2 regions of the Brevibacillus sp. FSL K6-2834 genome follow, and region 2 is predicted to be linked to the other one. Evidence: predicted binding sites of a transcription regulator. Region 2 holds the regulator's gene; the other holds the start of a gene.
What was found. Region 2 encodes CtsR, which represses protease genes until heat stress. Its sites were predicted from a motif close to ATGGTCAATAAAGGTCAAACA; they were not measured.
Positions count from the first base shown of each region.

Region 1: clpP (ATP-dependent Clp endopeptidase proteolytic subunit ClpP) is a predicted target of CtsR. The motif match lies at 4,699-4,719, and genes of this name have one in related genera.

Region 1 covers NZ_CP151945.1:5,006,856-5,021,493, forward strand. The annotation lists gene NST96_RS24330 (DUF4023 domain-containing protein) at 1-72, shown strand, start outside; gene NST96_RS24335 (branched-chain amino acid ABC transporter substrate-binding protein) at 328-1,575, opposite strand; gene NST96_RS24340 (hypothetical protein) at 1,977-2,234, shown strand; gene NST96_RS24345 (sigma-70 family RNA polymerase sigma factor) at 2,363-2,968, shown strand; gene NST96_RS24350 (zf-HC2 domain-containing protein) at 2,955-3,515, shown strand; gene NST96_RS24355 (polymer-forming cytoskeletal protein) at 3,517-4,644, shown strand; gene clpP (ATP-dependent Clp endopeptidase proteolytic subunit ClpP) at 4,765-5,361, shown strand; PreQ1 riboswitch class I at 5,606-5,650, shown strand; gene NST96_RS24365 (QueT transporter family protein) at 5,659-6,144, shown strand; gene NST96_RS24370 (H-type small acid-soluble spore protein) at 6,207-6,386, opposite strand; gene NST96_RS24375 (hypothetical protein) at 6,407-6,580, opposite strand; one part of gene NST96_RS24380 (IS3 family transposase) at 6,734-7,178, shown strand; one part of gene NST96_RS24380 (IS3 family transposase) at 7,178-8,082, shown strand; gene NST96_RS24385 (HPr family phosphocarrier protein) at 8,151-8,408, opposite strand; gene whiA (DNA-binding protein WhiA) at 8,462-9,412, opposite strand; gene NST96_RS24395 (YvcK family protein) at 9,419-10,429, opposite strand; gene rapZ (RNase adapter RapZ) at 10,514-11,395, opposite strand; gene trxB (thioredoxin-disulfide reductase) at 11,649-12,608, opposite strand; gene NST96_RS24410 (tetratricopeptide repeat protein) at 12,668-14,353, opposite strand; tRNA gene NST96_RS24415 (tRNA-Gly) at 14,584-14,638, opposite strand, start outside.
Region 2 covers NZ_CP151945.1:251,337-265,974, reverse strand. The annotation lists gene cysE (serine O-acetyltransferase) at 1-281, opposite strand, end outside; gene gltX (glutamate--tRNA ligase) at 693-2,159, opposite strand; gene ispF (2-C-methyl-D-erythritol 2,4-cyclodiphosphate synthase) at 2,242-2,715, opposite strand; gene ispD (2-C-methyl-D-erythritol 4-phosphate cytidylyltransferase) at 2,712-3,404, opposite strand; gene NST96_RS01420 (PIN/TRAM domain-containing protein) at 3,479-4,570, opposite strand; gene NST96_RS01415 (hypothetical protein) at 4,862-5,257, shown strand; gene pssA (CDP-diacylglycerol--serine O-phosphatidyltransferase) at 5,349-6,077, opposite strand; gene disA (DNA integrity scanning diadenylate cyclase DisA) at 6,192-7,268, opposite strand; gene radA (DNA repair protein RadA) at 7,279-8,649, opposite strand; gene NST96_RS01395 (ATP-dependent Clp protease ATP-binding subunit) at 8,770-11,223, opposite strand; gene NST96_RS01390 (protein arginine kinase) at 11,319-12,383, opposite strand; gene NST96_RS01385 (UvrB/UvrC motif-containing protein) at 12,402-12,920, opposite strand; gene NST96_RS01380 (CtsR family transcriptional regulator) at 12,949-13,413, opposite strand; gene NST96_RS01375 (HAD-IA family hydrolase) at 13,626-14,297, opposite strand; gene NST96_RS01370 (glycosyltransferase) at 14,307-14,638, opposite strand, start outside.

The DNA of each region.
Region 1 (14,638 bases), 910 kb from region 2:
CAGGAGAACAAGGAGCACAATGGCTACGGCCACCCGGAAAAACGTCTCCCCAGCAAACAGCGCATCCGCTAAAAAACGCCCTGGAGATTGCTCCTCTCCAGGGCGTTTCCTTATGCTCCCTCTCAAGGCCTGACCTGCTACTGCGGGTCTTGCCTGTTCAGGTTTTTGTCCTTTTCGGACTTTTGCTTTTGGGACGTTTGCGATTTGCTGCTGTGTCCCTGATTGTTGCCGTATTGGGTGCTGCGGTTGTTGGACATGTGGATACCCCTTTCAAAGGTAGTCGCAATCAACCGTAGTATGTCCTGTACGGCCCTTCCCCATCAGTCGTTACTTCGCTTCCCCTACGAATACCTTTTGACCGTTCTCGTATTTGTACACGTAGACAGACGCGAATTCGTTGTCGCCTTTTTCGTTGAATGTTACTTTTACGAACTGGCCTTGGAAGTCTTTTGTTTTATGGACAGCATCCAGGACTTGCTCGCGAGTCGGCTTTTGTCCGTTGTTCGCTTTAATCGCTTCTTCCAGTCCATGCAGCATGACGTTCATGGAGTCATAGCCAAAGGAAGTGAAGATCCCTACTTTATTGCCTGTGCTCGATTCAAATTCGCTGATCCACTTCTTGCCCTCTTCTGTTGCGGAAAGATCGCCTACAGTGGAGGTAAAGATTACGTTGTTCGCGTTGTCTGCGCCCGCAATTTTCACCAGGTCAGCAGAGTCGTAGCCATCGCCGCCCATGAATACGCCTTTGTAGCCTTTTTCACGAGCTTGCTTGATCAGGATGCCGGCATCGGAGTAATAACCGCCGAAGTAGATCATTTCAGGGTTCGCGGCGAGGATTTGGTTGATCACGGCGCTGTAGTCTTTCTCGCCGGCAGTGATGCCCTCGTAGCCCGCAATGGTTACGCCGTCTTTCTCAAATTGCTTTTTCACTTCATCAGCCAGGCCTTGGCCGTAGGCTTGTTTATCGTGAACGATATAAGCGGATTTCACACCCAACTGGTTTTTCGCGTAAATTGCAGCCTTGGAGCCTTGCTGGTCGTCGCGCGCACAGATGCGGTGAACGACCTTCTTGCCCTCGTCAGTCAGGTTGGAACCTGTGGAGGACGGAGACACCATGACCAGCTTCTCTTGCTCGTATTGCGCCGATGCCGTAATCGATGCACCAGTCGTCACGTGACCGACAACACCGAGGACATCCGGATTGGAGATCAACATTTGGGCTACGGCCACGCCTTGCTTCGGATCGGCCTGGTCATCCTGTGTCAGCATCTGGACGTCGAAGCCCAGCGCTTTAAACTTCTCCTGATTTTGCTTCAGTGCGTACTCGGCACCGGCCTTTGCCGTGCTTCCGTAGTCGGAGTACTGCCCGGACATTGGTCCTACTGCCGCGATAACGATTTTTTGCAGAGCGCCGCCGCTGGAAGAGCCGGTATTGCCGCCGGATTGCGGAGCCGGCTGCTCGCCTCCGCTGGCATTTCCGCCGCCCCCGCCAGCGTTGCCTCCGCCGCAGCCCGCAAGAGCTGTACCAAGCGCTACTACAGTTGCAAGAAAAGCCATAGTTTTCTGTTTTTTCATTCGAAAATCCCCCTTTTACTTTACGGACAAACAATGAGTCACCTTCTCTCATTGTAAAATAAATATGAAAATTTGCAACATATAAAGAGATTGGCAAAATCGATTGATATTGTTCACTTCATCGAAAATATTGATATTCGATACAAGACTCAAGTCCCAGTACAGTTTTGCGGCTGCCTTCATAATCAAAAAAGGCTACCCGGGCCCGGACGGGAAATTTTGCTTACCTGCCAAACGTCAACCCTTGGCATGATTTACCTAACGGACATCAGCAAAAACATGCCAAAACTATCAGGAGCATCCGCTCACAGTGGATAACCTTTGATCTATACCGCGAACAAATGTTTTTGTGCACAACCTGTTGATAAATCTGTGGATAATGTGGATGAGGAGGATTTTGCATGTCAGCCGACCGGTTTTACCTCATATATCAGGAAGCGAGCGATGAAGAATGCCTGCTGACCATCCAGCCTTACGACGACCAACAGGCCCTGGCGGAAGCGATCAACCGCCTGCAATCCCTGCAAGTGGACGAGTACACGATCATCAAAGGAAGAAAGATGAGAGCAGCGTTGCGGCTGGCTGTGGAGCTGCAGGAGGACGAAGATACACAGGCGGAAGCAGATGGGGATAAAGCCGCAGCGAAAGAAAACGGGTGATCCGCTTCGCTCACCTCCCCCGCTTTTCCACAACTTGTGGATAATTAAACCGCAAATAAATAGGGGGGCGGCAGTGAAATTTTTCCTGCCGGTCTTCGTATTTAGTATGGGGAGGAGGGGATACAACCATGGAACAAGAGTTGGCTCGGGCCAATGCAGAAGCGGTCCGGCTCGTGCAGCAGTTTCTCAAAGGACAGTCACGGGCCTTTCCCGCACTCGTCAATTTATTTACCCCCCGTGTCATGAGCATCATCAGAAGACTGGTCTCCAGTTATCATGATGCCGAGGACCTGCACAACGAAATTTGGTTAAAAGTAGCGCAAAATTTACACAAATACGACCCCACCCTGCCCTTTCATTCCTGGCTGTATCGCATCGCCTCCAATGCCTGCATCGATTTTTTGCGAAAGAGACGGGAAATTGCGCTTGAGGATGAGCAGCTGCATCAGCATGTTCACAAGCGTCCCTCCGGTCCCGTAAAAAGTCCGGAACTGTTTCTGCTGGAAAAAGAAAGCTATTCTGAATTGACGGCCTTGCTGGATTGCTTGCCCGAAACGGATCGTCTGATTTTGACTCTCCGATTTGTGCAGGAAATGAGTTACGATGAGATAGGAAGCATCGTCGGCATGAGTAAAAATACGGTCGGGACCCGCTTGTTCCGGGCCCGCAAACAATTGAAAGAGCAGTTGGATAAATACAGGGAGGAAAGGAGAATGTCCGATGCCGCATATTGATGAGCTTACCTTGATGATGTACAGTGACGGTGAACTCTCTAGCGAAGAAGCAGAAGCCGTCCAAAAACACGTTGACAGTTGTCACCACTGCGGCAGCTCGCTTGAGCAGCTGGTCGCGGAGAGGCAATTCGTGGCCGACCGCTTTTTCTCCGACGACCTCCCCCCTATGTCTTTCCAGCTCTACGACATGACCTCTGCACAGATTCATGGAATCGCCATGCTGCACAAGCGAACTCGCCGCCGCTTTCTGTGGCGCATGCTCCTGCTTGGCGGCAGCATTCTGGCCGTCGCTGTTTGTTACCTCGTGTTTTGGCAGCGAATCTGGCTTGAGTGGGTTGCGCCGGCATGGACCTCATGGAAAAGCCATCTTTTCTGGAGTTCGGCCCTATGGCTCAACGACAACGCCCGCGAATTTTTTCATGCTCCCGCATCGTATGTCATGGCGCTTCCCTTGCCGTTTTTCGTACTGGTCGGGCTGCTGCTTATCCTGAATATCCGTTTTTCGCCTCTCCCCCATTCGCGACTGTCCAAGCGGGAGGTGGATTGAATTGAAAAAGCTGCTTAGTCTGATTCTTTTTGTAAGTTTGCTGATTGTGGCCTCTACCGCTTATGCGTTTAGCGGGGTCATCTCTGATCGGTACTACCTGCCCCCTGATACCGCTCACCGCGGCGATCTGGCTGTCAGTGCCACCAAAATCATCATCGATGGCGTTGTCGACGGCGATGTGTACGCATTTGGCGAAAATGTCCAAGTCAATGGACGAATTACAGGGGATCTCCTTACGTTTGCAGCCGTAACACTTGTCACCGGCGAAATCGACGGCGACATCCGTTCAATGACAGACACGCTGCTCCTAAACGGGAAGGTGGCTGGAAGCGTTACCAATCTGTCGCATACCCTGGTTCTTGACCGGAACGGCAGTATCGGCAAAAACCTGCTTACGCTTGCGACAAGTGTTGATTTGAACGGCAAAATCGCGCGGGAAGCAAACGGCCGCATGGAAAACGTCAGGATTACGGGGAGCATCGGAGAGGGCATCTCCATGCTGTACAGTCGTACGATTCATATCGACGGGCCGGCCGTGATCGGCGGTGACTTGGTCTATACCAGTCCCCAACGGGCTGTCATCAGCCAAGGTGCGGCGCTCAAAGGAGAGGAACGCTTCTCCCCTGCTCCGGTAGAGGAACCGGATGAAGGATTCTCCTATTTCCCGATTCTGCTCGGGCTTTCCTCCCTTTTGAGTACGCTGTTGCTCTGGCTTGCCATCCGCTTCCTGTTCCCGGCCGGATTGACACGTGTTTACCGGCAATTGGATCAACGAAAAGGCTCCACCTTTGTTTGGGGAGCGTGCCTCGTCCTGGGTATGCCGTTTTTGTCGCTATTGCTTTTGATCACGGTCATAGGAATCCCTGTCTCGCTTGCGCTGCTGCTGACGTTCCTGATCCTGTCCTGGTCGGCAAAAGTATTCGTCGGCTCATGGATCGGCATCCGAGTAGCCGAGCGCTTTTCGTGGAAGGTTTCTCCGCTCTTGGCCGAGCTGCTTGGTGTCGTCGCTCTGCAGTGCCTGCTGATCATTCCGCTGGTAGGCTGGCTGTTTGCACTGCCTGTCTGGATCGCGTTTTTCGGGGCATTGGTCGGCTCTGTCGCCCAGGCCAATAAAACTTTCCTCGCCTGACATGTTTAGCCGCACGTTTTTTGGAAATTATGGTGAAAGAGGCGTGCAGTTATCTGTTTGACCTTTATTGACCTTTTGTGTATGATATTCTTACAAAGAGAGGAGGAAGACTGAATGCACATGAATTTGATTCCAACAGTCATTGAACAGACCAACCGCGGAGAGCGTGCTTACGATATTTATTCCCGTCTTCTGAAGGATCGCATTATCTTTCTCGGTACTCCTATCAACGATACGGTAGCTAATATTGTCGTAGCGCAAATGCTGTTCCTGCAAGCGGAAGACCCGGATAAAGACATTTCCCTGTACATCAACAGCCCGGGCGGTTCCATCACCGCCGGTATGGCAATTTACGATACCATGCAATTTATCAAGCCGGATGTATCGACGATTTGCATCGGGATGGCCGCATCCATGGGCGCCTTCTTGCTGGCCGCTGGTACAAAAGGCAAGCGCTACGCCTTGCCGAACAGCGAGGTCATGATTCACCAACCGCTCGGCGGGGCTCAAGGTCAAGCCAGCGACATCGAGATCGCGGCAAAACGGATTATCAGAATGCGCGAGCACCTGAACCAAATCCTGTCCGAGCGCACTGGCCAACCTCTGGAGCGCATCCAGAAGGATACGGATCGCGATAATTTCCTTTCTGCCCAGGATGCGATGGAATACGGCCTGATTGACAAGGTCATTTCGACAGAGGCATCCGCAAAAAAATAACCGGCTTCGGCTGATTTACGTAGGACCCTGCCAGAGATGGCGGGGTTCTTTTTTAACCGGGGGTTCTCTATACCAGAGTTCTCTATGCCAGGGGTCTTTTTACCGGGGTTCTCTTTTGGCCTCGGTTTCTTTTTTTGTCTCCGGCTTTTTTTATGGCTGCGATTTACCCGCTGCACCCTGGGCAGATTTCACGGTTGACTGGGCTCGGGGTAAAGCGCTAGTATAGTAACTTGGGTGTCTTTATACCCACGTGGTTCGAAACCATCCCACGATAAAAAACTAAGGAGCTAATTGAATATGAAAGTAAAAACGCTTGTCGCAAACGGTATCCTGGCGGCTTTGTACATTGCCGTCTCGATGCTTATTCAGCCATTTGGTTTTACCAATGTACAATTCCGCGTTTCAGAAATGTTTAATCATCTCGTCGTTTTCAACAAAAAGTACATGTACGGAATTGTCCTCGGCGTCTTTTTTACGAATCTGTTTTTCTCGCCCATGGTCGCCTATGACCTGGTATTTGGAGTGGGTCAGTCTGTGCTGGCGCTGCTTGTCACGATTGTTTCCATGCGCTTCATCAAAGGCGTCTGGGCTCGCATGATATTCAATACCATTGTTTTTACGATTACGATGTTTCTGATCGCGATTGAACTGAACCTGGCGTTCGGTCTGCCCTTCTACTTTACATGGCTCACCACTGCGCTTGGCGAATTTGTCGTCATGCTGGTCGGAGCTCCAATTATGTATGTTCTGAACAAACGGTTGAACCTCGAACAGCGAATTTGAAAAAGAAACCGAGCAATTGCCAGGAGATTCTCCGGCGCTGCTCGGTTTTTTGCCTTGTCCGCCTATTTCTCTACCAATTGACCGACGTCCACCGTTTTGCTGTCCGCCGGGTTGCCCTCTGTATGGACGCGGGCCTGCGCCGTTTTCTCGTCAACTCCGTCGATCCATACCGATTGTCCTTGATACTGTACCTCGATCTTGCTCTCGGAACGGATAATTTCCTGTGCGCGATTTACATCCATGCTCTTCGCTCCTTTACCGTTTATCGATCATCGCGAGCTGTGCTGGCTCCTGTCATGGTTTCGGTAGTGGTCTCTTCGATCAGGCCATTCTGATCGGTGACCTGTCCTCCGCCAAGCCCCTCGTTTACCATCCGGTCAATATCCATGTCGTAATCGTCTCGACCCTCGGTATATGTATCGCGTTCGGTGCTCACTTAAACTCCCCCCTTGCCAGCCATTTTTATATAAGTTAGCAATGCCCTGTTCGTTGTCGAAACATGCAGCTGATCCGGACAAAAAAAGACACCTTCCCGTGAACTGCACCCCAATTGTTGGACATATTCAACAGTTGGGGGTGCAGTTTTTTTATGACTAAATTTAGTGGGGATGTTAAGTTAGCTGCGGTTCAACGATACTTAGAAGGTGTGGAGAGTTATGCTTCGATCGCAGCGTCCATTGGTGCATCTGACTATATGGTGAGAAACTGGGTGTTGCAGTACGAGCATCAGGGTGAAAAAGCCTTTGTAAAATCCTATACAAGTTACTCGGTACAGTTTAAACTAGACGTACTCAATTATATGAATACTTATGGGACGTCTCCGAATGAAACAGCCGCCATTTTTCGAATCACCTCTCCTGGATTGATTCGAAAATGGAGAATGCAATTTCAATCACAAGGAATAGACGCTCTCATTTCAAAGAAAAAGGGGCGTCCAGCCATGAAGAAGAGACACAAGAAAGGAACACCTGTTGAAGGATCAGTCGAGGCACTGCAGGAAGAATTAGAGCGTTTACGCATGGAGAATGCTTACTTAAAAAAGTTGAATGCCTTAGTTCAAAGCAAGGAAAAATTACAAAGCAAGACAAAGCGCAAGTAGTATTTGAACTAAGGACCGAATTTCCTATAAAAGCGCTACTTAAACTCGCGGGTATTCCACGAAGTACGTATTATTACTATGTAAAAACTTTCAGCCGTCCAGATAAACATGCTGAATTAAAAACATTAATTCAGGCGATTTACCATGAACATAAAGGACGCTACGGATACCGTCGTATTAAGGATGAACTCAAGAATCTAGGACATCAGGTAAACCATAAAAAAGTACAGCGATTGATGAAACAGTTAGGCTTAAAAAGCATGGTTCGGATGAAAAAATATCGCTCCTATAAAGGGGAAGTTGGAAAGGTGGCGCCGAATATTTTGGATCGCAACTTCCACGCAGACAAGCCAAATCAGAAGTGGGTAACGGATATTACGGAGTTTAAATTATTTGGCGAAAAGCTTTATTTATCGCCAATGTTAGATTTATTTAACGGAGAAATTGTCGCCTATACGATTGATTCAAAACCAAGGTATTCTCTTGTTTCAACGATGCTGGACCAAGCTTTTAAACGACTAACAGATGAAGACGAGCTGCTTATTCACTCGGATCAAGGCTGGCATTACCAAATGAGCAAGTACCAACAGGCATTAAAAGAAAAGAACATTACGCAGAGTATGTCACGAAAAGGAAACTGTTATGACAATGCTGTAATGGAGAACTTCTTTGGTATCTTAAAATCGGAATTTTTATATATGCAGGAGTTTGAAAACATTGAACATTTTAAACAAGAGTTAGCAAAATACATCGATTACTACAACAACAAACGAATCAAGGCAAAATTAAAAGGCTTGAGTCCAGTGCAATACCGAACTCAAACCTTACTTGCTGCTTAATTAAAATGACTGTCTAACTTTTTGGGGTCACTTCACCGTAGAAAGTGTCTTTCCCTCTTGTTCTTTTGCTATTCTTCCTTGCTTACCAGATTGGTCAGGCTGGTAACCGCTTGAGACGCATCAGGGCCCTCCGCTGATATCGTGATCTCCGTACCCGAACTGATAGCGAGGCTCATTATCCCCATGATGCTCTTCGCGTTTACCTTCTTGTTTTCTTTTTCCACAAATACTTCTGATGCAAACCGGTTGGCCTCCTGCACGAAAAATGCCGCAGGGCGGGCCTGCAAACCGGTTTTCAGCTTGACCACAACCTGCTGTTGAACCATGGGTGGAACCTCCTCGCTCAGTATCTCTTATTACCGTCTAGTATACCATGTCTCTACACGGAAATATTTCGTTTTTCTCGTAATTTGTCAGCGATTTCGTTAATTTTTCGTAGCCGGTGATTGATCCCCGACTTGCTGACTACTCCGCTGGGAATCATTTCTCCCAGCTCTTTCAGGTTGATGTCCGGATGAATCAACCGAAGCTCTGCCACCTCGCGCAAACGCTTCGGCAGATTTTCCAGCCCCATTTCCTCCTGGATCAGCTGGATGTTCTCCATCTGCCTGGCCGCTGCATTTACCGTCTTGTTGATGTTGGCGATTTCACAATTGTGCAGACGGTTTACAGAGTTGCGCATATCTTTGACGATCCGCACGTCCTCGAAGTAGAACAGTGCCTGATGCGCACCGATCAGGCTGAGAAACTCCGTGATCTTCTCCCCTTCTTTGATGTAGAGGACGTAGCCTTTTTTTCGTTCAATGCACTTCGCGTTCAGCTTGTAGCGATTGGCCATTTTGGTCAAAGCCTCGCAAAAATCCTGGTACGAAGTAAAGATCTCCAGATGGTAGCTGGATGCCTCCGGGTGGTTTACCGACCCGCCCGCCAAAAACGCCCCTCGCAAATACGCAGCGCGGCAGCAAGACTTCTTCACAATGTCCTGCGATATCCCGCGCACGAAGGAAAGGCTCTCGTCCATAATTCTCAGCTCTTGCAGTATATCATTGGCTCTGTTGGGGATTCTTACGATGTATACGTTGTTCTTTTTCAGCCGCATTTTCTTGCGCACAAGCAGTTCGGCATGAATATTGAAGATTTTTTTCGTCAACGTGTATATCCGTCTGGCAATCGCCGCATTTTCCGTGGTCACATCCAGTACCAGACGCCCTGCACCGAATTGCAGGCTGCCGTTCATCCGAATCAGCGCCGCCAGCTCTGCTCGGCTGCAACAATCAGGTCCCTCCAGCATCGTCAGTTCCTTTTTCGTCTGTGCGGCGAATGATGACATCGTCCTTCACTCCTTCTCAATCTTCTGCGTCCGGCGCCTCCGCTTGATCAGCGAGACGACCTGCTTGCTGACGGCGGTCGCATCATGACGCAGATACCCCTCTTCAAACGCCACCAGCGGTTTGGCTACGATATGCAGTCCCAACTGGCGTAAGCGCTTTACATCACAAGCAACAGGGGCTGCTCCCTTCTCCGCATATTTTTCCAAGGTTTTATCGGGAATGGCAGCAGAGTTCACTATCACTGTATCCAAAAACGGTCCGCCTACATGATCGTACAGCACTTCGACATGTTTGGATGCGGAAAACCCGTCTGTTTCGCCCGGCTGAGTCATGACATTGCAAATATACATTTTCGGAGCTGTCGAATTCTTTACAGCGGCGAACAAGCCTCTCACCAATAGATTCGGCAAAATGCTCGTATACAGGCTTCCAGGGCCGATCAAGATCGCATCTGCCTCTTCGATGGCCAGCAGCGCTTCACTCAATGGCACAGCATCCTCGGGGTCCAGAAAGACCCGCTTGATCTGCTTGCCGGTCAATGGAATTTGCGATTCTCCCGCAATGATTGAACCGTCTTCCATTTCCGCCATGAGCCGAAGCGACTGTGTCGATGCCGGAAGCACCTCTCCCCGGACAGCCAATACATCGCTCAGCTTCTTAACCGCTGTGACAAAATCTCCGGTAATTTCGTTCATCGCTGCCAGAAGTAGATTTCCCAAATTATGCCCGGCTAATCCGGTACCTGTGGAAAAACGATACTGCATGACCTTTTCCATCAGCGGTTCGGTATCGGCCAGGGCCGTCAAAACGTTACGGATATCTCCGGGAGGGGGCATATCCAACTCCTCCCGCAGCCTCCCGGAGCTTCCGCCGTCGTCAGCGACGGTTACGATCGCGGTAATGTGAACCGGTGCGTGCTTTAACCCCCTTAATAACACGGACAGTCCCGTTCCTCCGCCGATCACGACAACCCGCAGCCGGTTGCCCTGCTGCGATCCCATTCTCCTCGTCGGCATATGTCACCTCATTATATGCTGATACACATACAAAGGCCCTGTTCAAGTACGGATGGCGTTTCTTTCTTTCCTGCCATCCTATGCTTACTTGCTTTTTTCCATGTCACGATGACTGACCCGAATCGCGTAGTCCTTTCCAAAAACCTCGCCCAAATGCTCCGCGATCGCCACCGAACGATGCTTGCCTCCCGTGCAGCCGATCCCGATCACCAGCTGGCTTTTCCCTTCCCGTTGGTAATGGGGCATCGTATAGGCCAAAAAGTCAATCAGTTTATCGACAAACTCTTTCGTTTCCTTATGATTCATGACGTACTCGGCCACCTCCGGGTCACACCCGGTTTTGGGCCGCAATTCTTCCACGTAATGCGGATTGGGCAGGAAACGTACGTCAAACATAAGATCGGCATCAATCGGAGTGCCGTATTTGAATCCGAAAGACAGGACGTTAATCGTCAAGGAAGAACCTTGCTGTGTATACTGGCTAATTATTTTTTCTCGCAACTGTGCCGGCTTCATTTGGCTGGTATCAATAATCTGATGGGCTCGCCCCTTCATTTCCTGAAGCAGCCGACGCTCGGCATGGATTCCTTCCAATGGTGAACCGTTGGGTGAAAGCGGATGGCGTCGACGCGTCTCTTTGTACCTGGAAACCAATGTTTGATCATTTGCATCCAGATAGAGAATATGGAAAGAGATTCCCTCCATTTGATTTAGACTGTCGATGGCTCCCGACAAGTTTACAAAAAATTCGCGGCCGCGCAGGTCAACTACCAAGGCGACACGCTCAATATTGCCTCCCGACTGCTTGATCAGCTCCGCAAACTTGGGGATCAAAACCGGCGGCAGGTTATCGACACAAAAGAACCCCAGATCTTCCAAGCTCTGTACGGCAACGGTTTTCCCCGCGCCAGACATCCCTGTAATGATCAACAGATTAACGGCTCTCTCATTTTCCACTTCTGTCACTCCACTCGCCTCCTACGATTCTGACTTTAGCATACCATAACGGTTGGCATTTTCGCACCCTTTAGGACTCGTCCCGTTAGGACTCGTAACGCTCCCGTGGAGACAGGAAGCTGATATCCGGCCGTTCGTGCATGCCTTGCGGAAAAAAAATGGCGTGGCTATGGCAGCCACGCAAAATGGTTCGTATAGATAAGGGGGTCAATTCATTGTCTTCATCTTACCGCCCAATTATTTCACTCATGTTACAAGCAGGTTAAGAGATTGTGACATTTTGCTCAGCCAGACGTTCGTTCAGCTCTTCGACGTAGTGCTGGGCCGATTGGGCGGCGATCGAGCCGTCACCAGTAGCTGTCACTACTTGACGCAGCATCTTCTCGCGCACATCCCCGGCGGCAAAGACACCTTTCACTTTGGTGTGCATGCGTTCATCTGTCAGCACATACCCGGCTTCATTGGTAATTCCCAGATTGCGAACGCTCTCCGTCAGCGGGTCCATCCCTACGTAGATGAATGCGCCATCTGTCGGGAACTCGCGCTCTTCGCCGGTTTTCAGGTTCTCCAGGAGTACGCTTTGGACTTTTCCGTCGCCGCGAATTTCCTTGACCACCGTATCCCAGATGACCTCGATCTTTTCATTGTCAAATGCCCGTTTTTGCAGGATTTTTTGGGCGCGGAACTGATCGCGACGGTGAATGATCGTCACCTTGGATGCAAAGCGGGTCAAGAATACGGCTTCCTCGACAGCAGAGTCTCCGCCGCCGACTACGACCAGCTCTTTGCCGCGGAAAAATGCTCCGTCACATACTGCGCAATAGGAAACGCCGCGGCCGGAGAGTTCTTTTTCTCCCGGAACGCCCAGCAGGCGATGCTCCGCACCGGTGGCAATGATCACCGATTTGGCCAGGTACTCCTTGTCGGAAGTAATGACTCGTTTATACGGCTCCTCGTCTTTTACTTCCTTGATTTCGCCATATGCATACTCAGCGCCGAACTTTTGAGCATGCTCGAACATTTTTGTGGACAAGTCCGGTCCCAAAATGGAGCCGAAGCCCGGATAGTTTTCAATCTCCTCCGTATTGGCCATTTGGCCGCCTGGAATTCCGCGTTCCAGCATGAGCGTGCTCATGTTTGCGCGGGAGGTATATACAGCGGCAGTCATCCCCGCGGGGCCTGCACCGGCGATGATCACATCGTATATTTTTTGGTCGCTCATATCCACTGCCTCCTCAATCTGCAATCACTTCTTATTTATACTTATTATAAAATGAGAATCTATTTCAAATCAAGGGTTTGCAGTGCTTTTACGCACTTTGCCACAGTTGAGGGGGAAAGCTCGTATTTTTCTGCTACCTTTGCCTGTGATTGCGCATGTTTCTGGTTTTTTACCGCACCGTATAGATATTCGAGTGCAGCCACCCACGCTACAATCTTGCGCACTTGTACAGGCGGCTTCTCTAGCTGCGAGAACCGTTTCCAAACAGATAGACACCAGTTCTTCATGTCCTCCTGTCCGCTACCGGAAAAAAACCGGTTGATGCAGTCTTCTACGCCTTCCGTTTTTTGACTGTCCGTTTCGCTCCCCGGAAACTCTAATTTATGCTCAGTTGCCGCTTTCGTCTTTGCTTTTCGCTTGGGCCTTGCTTCCGGCATCTCTGCTCCCATGTCTGCCAGTGCAAGCAGGGCGAGCTTTTGCAGCTGCGGATCGTCCGTTTGGTGGTAACACTGGCGAACCGCTGCTTCCGCTTCGTCATCGCCGATCAAAGCAAGGGTTTGCAGAACCGCAAACTTAACTTCATCGCGCCCGTGCTGCAGGGCCCACAACAAGGAAGCGCGAATCATCGGATCGTTTTTCAGCTCTTCAACACCGGATGCCGGTGCCTTCTCCCAGGACACTTCCTGCTGCGGCTGATAGTAATGGTAAGGGATGACCTGCTTAGTTTGCCCGTCCTTCGCCTCTTTTACCATCTCCATGTAGTGCTCGGCTACCCCCGATTCCGGGTCCAGCTGCTTTACCTTTTGCCACCAGCGGATGGCTTGTTCCTTATGACCACTCATATAGGCGGATATCGCTGCGTAGTGGTACGTGCATGCTTCATGAGTTCGACCCGATTTAAGCATCTTGGCGTAGAGGCGATAGGCCTCCTCGTGTTGGCCAAGGACGCCCATTGTCGTCGCCAGCTTATACGCATGCTCCGGATGGTAGGGGACGACTTTTTTCAGCATGTTGATGAGTGCCACCAGCTCCTTGGCCCGATTGTGGTGTGACAACAGCACTGCCAGGTTGCAGAGAGCATGCAAATTTCCATGCTCTCTCTCCAGCGTCTCCTCAATCGTTGCCATTGCCTGTTGAAAATCCCCTACATAGTAGTAGGCCAGCGACAGGTTGTTCCAAGCCGGCATAAAGGAAGGGTCCGCTTCGACGATTTCTTTTAAAATGTCCAATGCTTCTAAAAAACGGCCTTCTTCTAAACTGCGCCGTGCCCGTTCATGCTTGCTGTACACGTCCTCGCGTTCACCTGTGAGAAAATGGCGAGGAGGCATGTCCAGCTCAAAGTAGATATAGTCCAGCAGCTCTTCGGCATCCTCTCGGTAAGCCCCATCGCTTTGTTGTTGCAAGTAGCGGATCGCCATCTCTTCTGCCATCTCGTAATCTTCCAGGTTGGCGTAATTGTTCGCCATATAAAAATAGACTTCTACTATTTTCGGTTCGCACTTTTCCAGCACATCATACAAGATGTCGTTGGACGCTTCAAAATTGCCGACTTCGGCCAGAACACTCGCCAAATGGCATTGGTATTCGGCATTTTTCGGCTCCAGCTCGATGGCACGGCGGAAGCTGCGAATAGCTTTATCGTAGTCATAGCGATTTAAAAAACGCAAGCCGCGCTCGACAAAAAAGCGGGCGTCTTGATGAAAATGAACGACTGTCGACTTCTCGATTCTCTTGTTTTGTTTCATAGAACCTCCAGCATCACAGGGCAGTACCTCCATGTATCGTACCAGAAGCGCCCTTACGCCACAAGCTGATGCACCCTTTTAAAGTTTTCTTTCACCGGATCTGCTTCGTTTTGCTAGAGCAGATCCGCTCTCATTTTTTCAAATAAGCGGTTTCATTTCGGGATAAAAGCAGGAAACACCACTGGCTGTACAGCGAGTGGTGTCATTTATCGAACTTCTATATTCATGAATGGAGCGGACGACGGGGCTCGAACCCGCGACCTTCGCCTTGGCAAGGCGACGCTC
Region 2 (14,638 bases):
ATCTCACAGGTCTCCCCGATCACGACACCCATCCCGTGGTCAATAAACAGCCGGTTGCCGATCTTGGCCCCTGGATGAATCTCGATTCCGGTGATGAAGCGGAAAAACTGCGAAATAGCCCGCGCAAGCGTAAACCAACCGGCTTTCCAGCACTTATGGGCAATGCGATGTCCCCATATCGCATGAAGTCCGGAATACGTCAACACCACTTCGAATGTGCTGCGTGCTGCCGGATCACGCTCAAATACTGCCTGAATGTCATCCCTCATCTGTGAAAGCACAGGGTTTCACCTCCTGCTTCGTTTACCTCTCCAAAAATGATTGCTGAAAAAAATGATTGTAGAAAAACAAAAACGCCTCTGCCGCCTTCGAATCAGAAGGAGGCAGAGACGGGTTGAACCGCGGTTCCACTCTGCTTAGATCGCCAATTGTCCGTCAAAATGAACGAACACGGCAAATCTCGCTCTTTCCCGATAACGGCGGGCCACCGATTGCCCTACTGCCGGTCTTGTCAATACAGATAGACGCCGGGTTCGGGGTCACAGCTCACAGGTGCATTTCCTGACAGGTCTCGCCGGACGGCTCTCACCTTTCCATCCTCTCTTTGGACGAGACTTGCTGCAGTACTCTCCTGGTCATAGCTATATTGCATCAGGCGATCAAAAACGTCCGCCCTTGCAGTATTCATTTCCTTACTCGCCGTTTGCCAATACGCGCTTTACACGCTCAAGCACGGTCTGTTGTCCCAGCAGATAGAGCGTTTCCGCCAGATCGCGGCCATGCGCCTGACCGGTGGCCGCAACGCGGACCGGCATGAACAGAGCCTTTCCTTTATGGCCTGTTTCTTTCTGCACGTCTTTCAAAATGGCCTTGATCGTATCTGCATTATATTCAGCAGCCGCCTCAAGGTGTTTGGCAAAGGAAGTCAATACCTCCGGCAATTGCGGTTCCTTGAGTACAGCTCTTGCCTCTTCATCGTACACCACTTCTTCGAGGAAGAAAAGAGCGGCCAGCGGCACAATCTGCGCACAGTACGACATCTGCTCCTGATAGAGGGCGACGATGCTGCGTACCCACGCCTTTTTCTCCTCGCTCAGTTCCTCATCGATAAAGCCGGCTTTTTGCAAATGAGGAATGCACATCTCCGTAATCAGATCAACCGATTGACGTTTGATGTAGAAGTTGTTCATCCAGTTCATTTTCGTGGAGTCGAACACTGCCGGCGATTTGCTCACGCGCTCTTCCGAGAACAGCTTGATCAGCTCGTCCAGCGAGAAGATCTCTTCTTCTCCGCCTGGAGACCAGCCGAGCAGCACCAGGAAGTTGACGATCGCGTCCGGCAGGAAACCGAGCTCGCGATACTGTTCAATAAACTGGATGATGCTCTCGTCGCGCTTGGACATCTTTTTGCCTTCCTGATTGAGGATCAGCGCCAGATGGCCAAACTGAGGCGGCTCCCAGCCAAACGCTTCGTAAATCATCAGCTGGCGAGGCGTATTGGACAGATGCTCCTCCCCGCGGAAGACGTGACTGATCTTCATCAGGTAGTCGTCAATGACAACAGCAAAATTGTAAGTCGGGATCCCGTCCGGTCGACAGATGACAAAGTCGCCCATCTCTTTGGAATCAAACGTAACCTGCCCGCGAATCAAATCGTTGACCACGTACTGTTTGTCATCCGGCACCATAAAGTGGATGGATGGGGTGCGGCCCTCCCTTTCGTACTGTTCACGCTGTTCCGGTGTAACATGGCGATGCTTCTCCAGGATGCGCGGCGTTTCTCCACGGGCGATCTGTTCCTCACGCTCCGCATCGAGCTCTTCCTTGGTCGCGTAACAGTAGTACGCTTTCCCTTCAGCCAGAAGCTGATCGATGTACTTGCGGTAAATGTCGAGACGATCCATCTGGCGGTAAGGTCCGTACGGGCCGCCGATGTCCGTCCCCTCTTCCCAGGTGATGCCCAGCCACTTCAGATTTTTCATCTGTTCTTCGTCGGCGTTTTCTACGTTCCGGGTCTGATCCGTATCCTCGATCCGAACGATGAAAGAGCCTCCGTGATGCTTGGCGAACAAATAGTTGAAAAGTGCAGTGCGCGCACCGCCAATATGTAAATGTCCAGTCGGACTTGGAGCATACCGTGTGCGGATTTCTTTAGCCATGATTGCGCCATCCTTTCGTGAAGCAATAATCGCTTCCTTCTGTCACTTCGTATCTACGGGTTAATCTTACACCCAGTCCGCATTACTTGACAAGCAAGCAGGCGGCTTGGGCAGCAATTCCCTCTCCTCGTCCGGTAAAGCCCAATTTTTCCGAGGTGGTGGCCTTTACGTTAACCTGCGACAAATCCTCTGCTTCAAGCACTCTGGCAATCAGCTCGCGCATCTGCGGAATATAAGGGGCCATTTTGGGAGCCTGCGCAATGATCGTAGCGTCGAGGTTGCCCAGACGGTATCCCTTTTGTTTAACCAGCTCCCACACATGCTCCATCAGCTTGACGCTGTCGGCATCTTTAAAGGCAGGGTCCGTATCGGGAAAGTGACGGCCGATATCGCCCTCGCCAATCGCCCCGAGCAATGCGTCGCTGATCGCGTGCAGCAGGACATCAGCGTCCGAGTGGCCGAGCAGCCCTTTTTCATACGGGATCGTTACTCCGCCAATAATGCAGGGACGTCCCTCCACTAATTGATGCACATCAAAGCCTTGTCCGATTCTCATGATCCCTCTCCCTTTCTTCTCCGCAAGATTTCTTCTCCAAACCACAGATCATCCGGCGTGGTGATCTTGATGTTTTCGTAACTTCCCCGGACAACACTGACGGTATGCCCCAGCCATTCGACCAGCATCGCGTCGTCGGTACCTGTCTTGCCTGCCTGCAATGCCGCTTCATGCGCCTCTCGCAACAAGGAAACGAGAAAAGCTTGTGGGGTTTGGACCGCCCACAAGCTCTCGCGTGCCGGGGTCGACTGGACTACTCCGTCAGCCCCTACCACTTTGATGGTATCCTTGACGGGAACGGCCATGATCGAAGCCCGATCACGCCGCACCTGCCGAATCATCTCGCTGATTTGTTCACGAGTTACGAAAGGACGGGCAGCATCGTGTACCAGCACGTACGAGCAGTCTGAGGAAAGAGCAGCCAAGCCGTTTCTGACGCTGTCCTGCCTTTCGGCTCCGCCAAGCACAACGGTCAGCTTCAGCTTCTCCTGGCGCTTCCACTTCAGTACCTCTTCATGATCCTGTGCGCTTACCACCAGTACAATTTCCCCGATTTCGGGATGGCTGGTGAACAGGCGTACCGTACGAGTCAAGATCGGCTCACCGCCAAGCGGCAGCCAAAGCTTGTTACGTTCTGCTCCCATGCGCTTCCCGGAACCAGCCGCAACGATTACGACTCCCGTTTCCACGTTACTTCCTCTCCAGTCTCTCTGCTCTGGATGTTCGAAAAGGGAGGCTGCATCCCTCCCCTTCGCTTCATCCCTTACAACGCTTTTTCCAAAAGCTTCGGCTTGGCGAAGATCATCCTTCCAGCCGATGTTTGCAATACGCTGGTTACGAGCACTTCCAGATCGTGCCCGATGTAGTCGCGGCCGCCCTCAACGACGATCATCGTGCCATCGTCGAGATAAGCCACTCCCTGGCCATGCTCCTTGCCGTCCTTGATGACTTGCACAGTCAGCTCTTCGCCCGGGAGCACCACCGGTTTCACTGCATTGGCCAGATCGTTGATATTCAGGACAGCCACTCCCTGCAGCTCGCACACCTTGTTCAGGTTGAAATCATTGGTGACGACTTTGCCGTTCATCACCTTCGCCAGCTTGATCAGCTTGCTGTCCACTTCCGAAACTTCTTCAAAGTCTCCCTCGTAGATCTGAACCTTTACCTTCATTTCCTTTTGAATCTTGTTTAGAATGTCCAGACCGCGACGTCCGCGGTTTCTTTTCAGTACATCGGAAGAATCTGCGATATGCTGCAGCTCCTCCAGCACAAAACCGGGGATAACGAGTACGCCCTCGAGAAAGCCGGTCCGGCAAATGTCGGCGATTCGTCCGTCAATAATCACGCTTGTATCCAGGATTTTATACTCCACGTTGGACGGAGACCCGCCACTTTCCTTCTTGGACTTGTCCTTGCGCCCGATGGAAAAGACGGACATGATCTCGTCGCGCTTGCGGAATCCCACCTGAAAGCCGAGATAGCCGAGTAATGCGGAAACCATCAGCGGCAGCAAATCGCTGACTACCGGTATCGGGATGTTGCTGAGCTGGAGAAATAATAAAAAGGCAACGATAAGACCAATAATCAACCCCAAAGCTCCAAACATGACATCCACGATCGGCAATTTTAACAGCGTCTCTTCACCCCAGCGGACGATTCTCAATGTGTAATCGACAAACCAGTTGGCGAAGAAGAAGAACAGCACGGCTCCCAAAACAGCTCCGATGTAGCTTGTGTACTTAAAGTCACCAAAATTTAAAAGCGTGTTCAAGAGGTTAAAAAGATCAGGACCAAACTTGAAGCCCAAACCTCCTCCGACAAGTATAAAACAAATTTTCCCTAATCGGCGAACCATGCTTTCACCTCCTTGATATTAATATAGACAGAAGCTTTGCTGAAAAACCCTGCTTATCAAAAACATAATGCTAACGAATATGCTGCGAGACTTTCCCTCACTATAACAAAAGTTAAATTCTAGTGTCAAATAGCCAAAAATTTTAACATACATGGCAATTTAACGTCAATGGAGAACTTCCGTTTCCCTCGGTTTCAAATTGACAGCAGCCGGATTCCCTTCTTATAATGACAGTAATGCATTGAATAAAAATTCTGAAGATGGTAGCAGCCTAAAGCAGAGGTGAATCATATGGAAAAGCGAAACGTGGACGACTTTCAATCCCAAGTTTCGGAGCTGCTGATCAGACATCGCAGCGTTCTGGACGTTATGTCCAAAGTTCAAGAAAGCGCAGCCCGCATCAACCGTTCACTCACCAAAGCCATCACCGAATGCGGCTGTGTCGAAGTAGTGGCCAGAAAGCAAACCTACGATCCCCAAAAAAGCCTGCAGGATAACCAGACACTGCTGGACACACATTTTTCCGGCCCTTTGTGCGAGCATTGCCGTGACGTAGTTACCGCTGAACTGGGCAAAAATCTCTTTTATCTCACTGCGCTATGCAATATTACTGATATCCGGCTCGAAGATGTCATCCAAAAGGAATCGGAGCGGTTACATACCCTTGGTGTATTTAACCTTTCATAAAGCTCCCATTTGGTATTACGAATGAAACAACAAAAAAGTTGCGTGCTCACAGAAAAAACCCGCTTCCATAGAGCGGGTTTTTTGCGCGCGGTTATTCAAATGGCAGCGATTCGTTTTCTTCCTTCTTTTCTTTTCGCAATTTTTTCAGGAGTAGGTCAACGTTTTTTTTTATCCCGTAAAGTGCGTAAAATGCCAATGGCAAGAAGACAATTTTCGGGAACTGCTGCGGGTATTTGACCGCGAAAACGACTACGATCGCAACGATAATGGGTGTGATCCAATACGCTGCTTTGGGAATCCCCACTTTTTTGAAGTTGGGGTACTTGATGTTGGATACCATCAGAAAAGCGAGCAGCAGCATGCTGACCGCGAGCAACGCTACATTAAACACATGATGGTACAGCGCAAGCGTAGCCAACACCCCGCCTGCAGCCGTAATCGGCAACCCGATAAAATAGCCTGGCACACCTGCTTGTACGTTAAAACGGGCGAGTCGCAGAGCACCGCAGATCGGGAAAACGGCTGTCACGAAAATGCCGATCAAATTGAGATCTTGCAGGGCCACCACGTACATGATAAAAGCCGGGGCCACTCCAAATGTAATCACGTCGGAAAGAGAATCCAATTCTTTGCCAAATTCGCTCTGTGCATTCAGCATGCGAGCCACGCGTCCATCCAGACCATCCATCAACATACCAATAATTACCGTAATCGCAGCATACTCCACATATTGGTTGCCCTGAAAGGCGAGAATGATGGCTACGATACCCAAGAACAAATTGCTCACGGTTAGCATGTTCGGTAACGATTTAACGAACATAGACTACCTCCTGGTTTCCTGCGCAAAGGAGAAACGGGTATGGCAATTCTGCCAGCCCTTGCTTTGTAATCCTTTGGCAATATCAAAACAATAATGTCTCTATCCTATTCTAACTCAAATGTGTCTGTCAATGAACACCTGTTCTTGAATTCTCTTCAGTCCGTCTTTGATCGCCCGTGCGCGAACCTCTCCAATGCCGTCAACCTCGTCCAGTTCTTCGATCGTTGCCATCATGATTCGGGGCAAATTGTGAAAATGCTCAACGAGATTTGAGATGATCGAAATGGGAAGGCGAGGAATTTTGTGCAGGATCCGATACCCGCGGGGCGAGAGAGACTCTTCCAGCATGTTCGGGTTGGCCGAATAACCGAGAATCCGTAAAAAAGCCCCCATTTCGAGCACCTCTTCTGCTGAGAGCTTTTTCATCTCCTTCAAGACTTGCTCTGGCTGCACGGCAGGATTTTTGGCGTAATCGCGGATCAGCATGTGCGCTTCTTCTTCGATATTGCCGACCAATTCCTCCAGCTGCATGGTGACAAGCCGGCCTTCCGTCCCTAATTCGTATATATATTTGGTGATCTCTGCTTTAATGCGCAGCACCATTTCGATTCTCTGCAGCACAGAGGTTACCTCATGGAGCGTCACCAGCTCTTCGAACTCCAGCGCTCCGAGGTTGGTTAGGGTCTGATCGAGTACAGCCTTGTACTTTTCCAGCGTGGAAATCGCTTGGTTGGCCTTGGCCAGAATCACGCTGATCTCGTTCAGGACATAGCGGAATGGACCTTGGTACAAGGTAATGACGTTGCGGCGCTGGGAAATGGCGATGACCAGATAGTTTGTGTGCAGTGCTGTTCTTTGCGCCGTTCGATGGCGGGTCCCTGTTTCACTCGAAGGGATCGCAGCGGGAGGAAACAACTGGGTATTGGCATACAAGATTTTTTTTGCATCCTCACTAACTATGATCGCCCCGTCCATCTTGGCCAATTCATATAAATGTGCCGGAGTGAAGTCGCAATTAATGGAAAACCCCCCGTCGACAATGTTCTTCATATCCGGACCGAATCCGACAACGATCAAACCGCCGGTTTTGGCCCGCAGCACGTTTTCCAATCCCTCTCGGAGCGGGGTTCCGGGAGCAACAAGACGAAGCACATCGCTGTAGACAGGTTCTCTTTTGTTTGTATCAAGCATACAGGTGCCCCTACCCCCTTAGCACTTCGCTTAATGCTTCCGAAATATTGCTTACACCGACTACCTCGATGTCCGATGGAACGTCAAGACCGCGGATATTTTTGGAAGGGATGATCACCCGTTTGAATCCTAGCTTGTGCGCTTCGCGAATCCGCTGTTCAATCCGGGACACGCCGCGGACTTCACCCGTTAATCCCACTTCCCCGATCACGACATCATGGGGATTGGTCGCGTGATCGCGAAAGCTGCTGGCAATGCTGACAGCTATCGCCAAATCGACAGCGGGCTCATCCAAACGAACACCGCCAGCCACGTTGACATAGGCATCCTGATTTTGCAGCATGAGACCCATGCGCTTCTCAAGCACTGCCATGATCATGCCGACTCGCTGGTGATCCACGCCGGTAGCCATCCGACGCGGGGTCACAAAGCTGGTCGGTGCAACCAGCGCCTGAAGCTCTACCAGAACCGGCCTAGTTCCCTCCATGCTGGCCACTACAGTCGAGCCAGCGACGCCGACCGGACGTTCTGCCAAAAATATTTCCGAAGGGTTTCCAACTTCCTCCAGCCCCTTTTCTTTCATCTCAAAGATGCCGATTTCATTCGTCGAGCCAAAGCGGTTTTTTACTGCTCGCAAAATGCGGAACGTATTATGCCGTTCCCCTTCAAAGTACAAGACCGCATCCACCATATGCTCCAGCATGCGGGGCCCGGCAATCGCGCCTTCCTTCGTCACGTGACCGACGATAAATGTCGCGATTCCTTTTCCTTTGGCGATTCGCATCAGTTGAGAGGTTGTTTCCCTTACCTGTGCGACACTCCCCGCCGCTGATTGGACAGCGGGATGGAAGACAGTCTGAATCGAGTCGATGATCAGGACCTGGGGATCGACCTGGGCAATGTGCTGCTCAATGAGCTCCAAATCGTTTTCTGCAAGCACATACATCGGCGGCGTGCTCATTCCGAGCCGATCGGCACGCAATTTGATTTGCTTGGCGGACTCCTCGCCGGATACGTACAAGACCTTTATTCCCCCGTGTGCAAGCGCGAACGACGTTTGCAACAGCAAGGTAGACTTCCCGATCCCCGGGTCTCCGCCGACCAGAACCATTGAGCCGGGAACGAGCCCTCCGCCCAGAACCCGGTTTAATTCACCTATCGTTGTATCCATCCGCGGCTCTTCTTCGCCGGCCACCTCTGTCAGCGGAAGGGCTGCTGTTTGCCGCTGTCCGCCACGCAAACTCTCATGACGGGAGGCGGTCTTTACCGCAACCTCTTCCACCATCGTATTCCAATTGTTGCATCCAGGACATTTCCCCATCCATTTGGGCGATTCATAGCCACATTCTTGACACGCGTATTTCGTTTTATACTTGGACATAGTTTGTACCTCGTTTTGGGATTCTCCTCTATACGATTATCATACATGATGAAAACAAAAAAAGAATACCTCCTGTATATTGAGGAGGTACCCTTTCTAAACGTTTGCCTAAACCTCTGGTTATGAGGTTGTTTTCTCCAGACGTTTTACTACAAGCTTTTCATCTTCAGCATCTATCGAAACAGTGTCGCCTTTGCTGATGCTGCCTTTCAAAAGTTCTTCGGACAATCTGTCTTCGATGTTGCGCTGGATAGCGCGGCGCAGCGGCCTTGCCCCGTAAGCGGGATCGAAGCCCTCCTTGGCCAGCACTTTCTTGGCAGCATCGGTAAGTTGGAAATCGATCTCCTGCTCTCTCAGACGCTTGCGAAGATCTTCGGTCATCAAGGAAACAATCTGCTCGATATGCTCCTGCTCCAGCGAGTGGAAGACGATGACTTCGTCAATCCGGTTCAGGAACTCGGGGCGGAAGCTTTTCTTCAGTTCTTCCATGACCTTGTCTTTCATGTCCTGGTATTTCTTCTCTGTTTCATTGCCGGCGGTGAAGCCGAGCGTTGTGTTTTTCTTGATCAGGTTGGCTCCGACGTTGGATGTCATAATCACAACCGTGTTGCGGAAATCAACGGTTCTGCCTTTGGAGTCGGTCAGGCGTCCATCGTCCAGCACCTGCAGGAGAATGTTGAAGACATCCGGATGCGCCTTTTCAATTTCGTCCAAAAGGATGACGGAATACGGTTTGCGGCGGACCTTCTCTGTCAGTTGACCGCCTTCATCGTAACCGACATATCCCGGAGGAGCTCCGACCAGACGCGCCGTGGAATGTTTCTCCATGTACTCCGACATGTCGACCCGAATCATCGCGTCCTCGTCGCCAAACAGCGTCTCGGCAACCGCCCGGGCCAATTCCGTTTTCCCTACCCCTGTAGGGCCAAGGAAGATGAAGGAGCCGATCGGACGTTTCGGGTCTTTCAAGCCGGCACGAGCACGGCGGACGGCGCGAGCAACCGATTTGACTGCCTCATCCTGCCCGATCACTCGATCATGCAGAATTTCTTCCATTTTCAAGAGGCGCTCTGTCTCTTCTTCTTTCAGCTTGACGACCGGAATTCCGGTCCAGTTGGCCACTACGTGGGCGATATCTTCAGGAGTGACCTCCATGTTCAGTTGGCCCTGACGCTCTTTCCAGTCCTTCTTCGTTTTTTCCAGTTCTTCGCGCAGCTTCTGCTCCTTGTCGCGCAGAGACGCTGCTTCTTCGAACTCCTGAGACTGGACAGCCGCGTCCTTTTCCTTGCGCACTTCTTCCAGACGCCCTTCCAGTTCCTTCAGATTAGGCGGAACAGTAAAGGATTGGAGACGTACTTTGGACGCCGCTTCGTCGATCAAGTCAATTGCTTTGTCCGGCAGGAAGCGGTCTGTAATGTAACGGTCAGACAGTTTTACCGCCTGTTCAATCGCTTCATCGGTAATTTTCACACGGTGATGCGCCTCATAGCGATCACGCAAGCCATGCAGGATTTTGATCGCGTCCTCTGTGTTCGGCTGATCGACCTGAATCGGCTGGAAACGGCGCTCGAGGGCTGCGTCCTTTTCAATATACTTGCGGTATTCATCCAGCGTGGTTGCGCCGACACACTGAAGCTCACCGCGTGCCAGAGCTGGCTTCAAAATGTTGGATGCATCAATCGCACCCTCTGCTCCGCCTGCACCGATCAAGGTGTGCAGCTCGTCGATAAAGAGGATGATATTTCCGGCCTGACGAATCTCATCCATGATTTTTTTCAGGCGGTCTTCAAATTCCCCGCGATACTTGGTGCCGGCGACGACTGTCCCCATGTCCAGCGTCATCACGCGCTTGTCGCGAAGCGTTTCAGGGATTTCGTTGTTGATGATCTTTTGCGCAAGTCCTTCGGCAATTGCCGTCTTCCCGACACCAGGCTCCCCGATCAACACGGGGTTGTTCTTGGTGCGGCGGCTCAACACCTGGATCACTCGCTCAATCTCTTTTTGGCGTCCGATCACCGGATCAAGTCCGCCATCACGGGCGATTGCGGTCAAGTCTCTTGCCAGACTGTCCAGGGTCGGCGTATTGGCCGCAGGATTGCTGCCTGACGGCTGGTGGGAATTCATCATTTCCGAGCTTCCCAAAAGCTGAAGGACTTGTTGGCGGGCTTTGTTCAGGCTTACACCCAGATTGTTCATGATTCGTGCGGCAATGCCTTCTCCTTCACGAATCAACCCAAGCAGGATATGCTCGGTGCCCACATACGTGTGCCCCAGCTTTCGGGCTTCGTCCATGGAAAGCTCAATCACTTTTTTGGCACGGGGTGTGTAGTTTGGGGTATAGTTTCCGCCCGCTTGCTCAGTCCCGCGGCCAATCAAGGATTCTACTTCACTTTGAATTTTATCGAGACCAAGTCCGAGCGACTGCAACGCCTTGGCTGCAATCCCCTCTCCTTCACGAATGAGACCGAGCAGCACATGCTCTGTTCCGATATCCTTATGACCCAATCTAACGGCCTCTTCCAAGGCGAGTGCCAACACTTTTTGCGCGCGTTCGGTAAAACGTCCAAACATCATATCTTCTGCACCTCCAGTAACCATCTTTATATTCTATGCGTTGTTTCCTTATATTTTTGCGTATAACAGCGATGATGGACAGCGAAAATTCTTGTTTACTGTCGAGCAGACAGTTTCTCCCGAATCAGCCTTGCTCTGCGTTCGTCCCGCTGGTCGGGCGACAGCTTTTGACCTGCGTGATGCTGCAGGAAGCCCGGCTGAGTCGTCACGAGCAATTCATTTAAGACGAGATGGGAAATGTTTTTCACAATCCCCAGATCAATCCCCAATCTGACATCGGAAAGCCTTTGGGCTGCTTCCTTGGATTCAACCGTCCGGGCGTACTGAAGAATGCCGTACGACCGGAGAATCCGGTCCTCCAAAGTGATTCTGGAGTGTTCAACCAGGTACCGGCGAGCCACTCGCTCCTGCTCGATGATCTGCCTTGCCACACCGTACAGGTTGGAGAGGATATCCGACTCGGACATCCCGAGCGTCACCTGGTTGGAGAGCTGGAACAAGTTGCCCAGCGCTTCGCTGCCCTCCCCGTAGATGCCCCTCACGACCAATCCGACTTGATTGATCGCCTGCAATATCCGGTTGATCTGCTGTGTCATCACGAGCGCCGGCAAGTGAAGCATCACCGATGCCCGTATCCCTGTTCCCACATTGGTCGGGCAGCTCGTCAAAAAGCCTCTGTTTTCATCGAATGCGTAGTTTACATGTTTTTCAAAAATGTCGTCGATTTTTGTTCCCATATCCCACGCCTGCTGGAGTTGGAAGCCTGGCATCAGCACCTGGATGCGAATGTGGTCTTCTTCGTTTACCATGATGCTGATCGATTCGTCATTGCTTAACAGCACGGCTCCCTTTCGAGATTCTTCTGCCAAATGAGGGCTGATCAGGTGTTTCTCGACGAGGACGCGCTTTTCCAGCGGATTTACCTGTTCCATCTGGATGAGCTCGAGTGGTCCGAGCTTTTTCATCGCCTCGGTCTCGCTCACTTCTGTCACCTTGCGAACCACTTCCTCTGCCTGCGAGTCAGTAGCCAAAAGCGGGAAGGGATGCTGGCGAAGGTTCCGTGCGATCCGAAGCCTTGTACTGATGACGATGTCGGAATCAGGGCCCTCGCCCTTCATCCAGTTGCTCCAAGGGTTTTGCATAAACTGTTGTTGGGACATGTTCCTCACCTCCCCTGTTTACGATTGACCCAGCTTTTGTTCAAGTGCCTTGATGCGGTCGCGAATTTCCGCAGCTTTTTCAAACTCTTCGCTGGCGATATGCCGTTGAAGCGCTTGTTTCAGTTGCTCCAGCTCCTTGCGCCGCTTCAGTTGGCCGCCGGTACGTTCCGGAACCTTGCCGATGTGCTGCGTATTCCCGTGAATCCGTCGGAAGAGCGGATCCAGGCGGTCACCCAAAAACGTGTAGCAGTCGCTGCAGCCAAAGCGGCCGCTCTTGCTGAATTGGGCGTATGTCAGTCCGCAGGTCTCGCAGCGCAGCGCTTTGTTTGCCGGAGTGTCCTGTGTTTTTTTCTGTGCCGGATCGAAATGGAGCAGGCCGGAAAGGAGATTATGGATGCTGAAGTTATGAAAACCGGGAAAGACGTCTCCTTTTTCCTGGGCACATTGCTCGCAAATATGGTATTCGGTTTTTTCACCGTTGACGATCTTGGTCAGATGAAGCGTAGCCTGTCGTTTGCCGCATTCTTCACAGTTCATCCTATCGTCCCTCCTGCCAATGCATTGGTTACCGCAATAAAATCGTGGCGATCATCTGCTTTAACATGGTAGCCCGTAAACGGTCTCTCAATTCAGCATCCACTAAAAGCACACTGCGCGAAGTAGCGATCTTCATGAGAGCCGCCTCCCGTTGACTGACCAACTTTTCCTCCAAAAGGCGGTCGATGATCGCATAACCGACACCTTGCGTGATGCTTTCGCCAATCAGCTCTTCAGTGAGCAGCTCCTGCAGTTTGGCTTTGCTGACAATCTGTACCTTTCGAATCCGGATGTAGCCTCCGCCGCCACGCTTGCTTTCGACGACGTATCCCTTTTCTACAGTAAATCGGGTATTGATGACGTAATTGATTTGAGAAGGCACACACTGAAAGATGTCGGCAAGCTCGCTACGCTGGATCTCGATAGAGCCGTCTGGACTTTCCGTTAAAATTCGCTTTAAATGCTGCTCTATGATGTCCGAGATGTTACGCATTAGTCGCCTCCTGTTCACAGTGTTTGCTCTTTAATTATTGACTTTGACTATCTTTGACTTTAATTATAATGCGTTTTTTTGGGGTTTGCAAGAGGGGGAGACACTTTCTAGTGTTGGCAAAATGGACGGAGTTGAAACCAAAACGAAAAGCCATCCCTCATGGAATGGCTGTAACGATTACGCTTTTTTATTGACCGGCAAGACGTCTATTTTTATGTGTGCTGCCGATCAGGTATGTGGGTCAAAAGATCGGTAAATCGTGTAATGATCACATCAGCACCATCGAGCTCGCCTGGCTTGGCGAATCCGAAGTCACACCCGATCGTTTTTAACCCGTTAGCCAGCCCCGCCTCCACATCGGAGTGCCGATCCCCGACCATGACCGCTTGTTTTACCTGATAATCCTGAAGCAGCTTGGCCACGAGGTCCTTTTTGGATCGGGTGCCAAAACGTCCAGCCGAGTAAAGATCAGTAAACAATGGTTTGATCCCGAAGTGCTCGCAAATCTCGTCGATATAGCGCTCCAACCCGTTGCTGGCGACAAAAAGTGCTGTTCCGTTGGCATGCAGCTCCTGCAAGACCTCGCGAACTCCCGGGTACAAGTCCGCAATCCCTTGTTTCAACAAGATCAGTTCATTCTTCAGCATCAGCTTGTCTGCTACTTTCTTGATCTCTTCGCTTGCTCCTGGAAGCAGTTTCTCCCACAGTTGTTCGATCGTCATCCCCAATACATTGGTCAGTTCCTGCTCATCGGGGGTGGCTCCGTTCCAGAGCCCTTTCTCTCGCAGCTCCTCAAATGTCTTCTGGAATGCGGGTGTGGAGAGCCGCTCTGTTTGCAGCAGCGTACCGTCCATGTCAAAAAGAACTGCACAGGGAATGCTCATGATGTCCTCCTATCCTTCTTCTCCCGCCGAGCTTTGCATGTCGTTGCGGATAAACTCAGCGATATTTTGTGCCGCTTTCGGTTTTGCTATTTTTTGAGCCATCCTCTTCATGTATTCCACCTTCGTGGGATCATGGAGCATCTCGTGAATAAAGTAGATCAGCTGCTCGGATACATGGGCGTGAACGGCACATCCATTGTTTAACAAGAAATGGCTGTTTCGCTCCTCCTGTCCTGGAAGCGGGTTGTAAATAATCATGGGAACCTGCTTGCTCATAACCTCAGCCGAGGTCAAGCCGCCTGATTTGGTTACAATCAGGTCGGCAATCTCCAGATACTCAT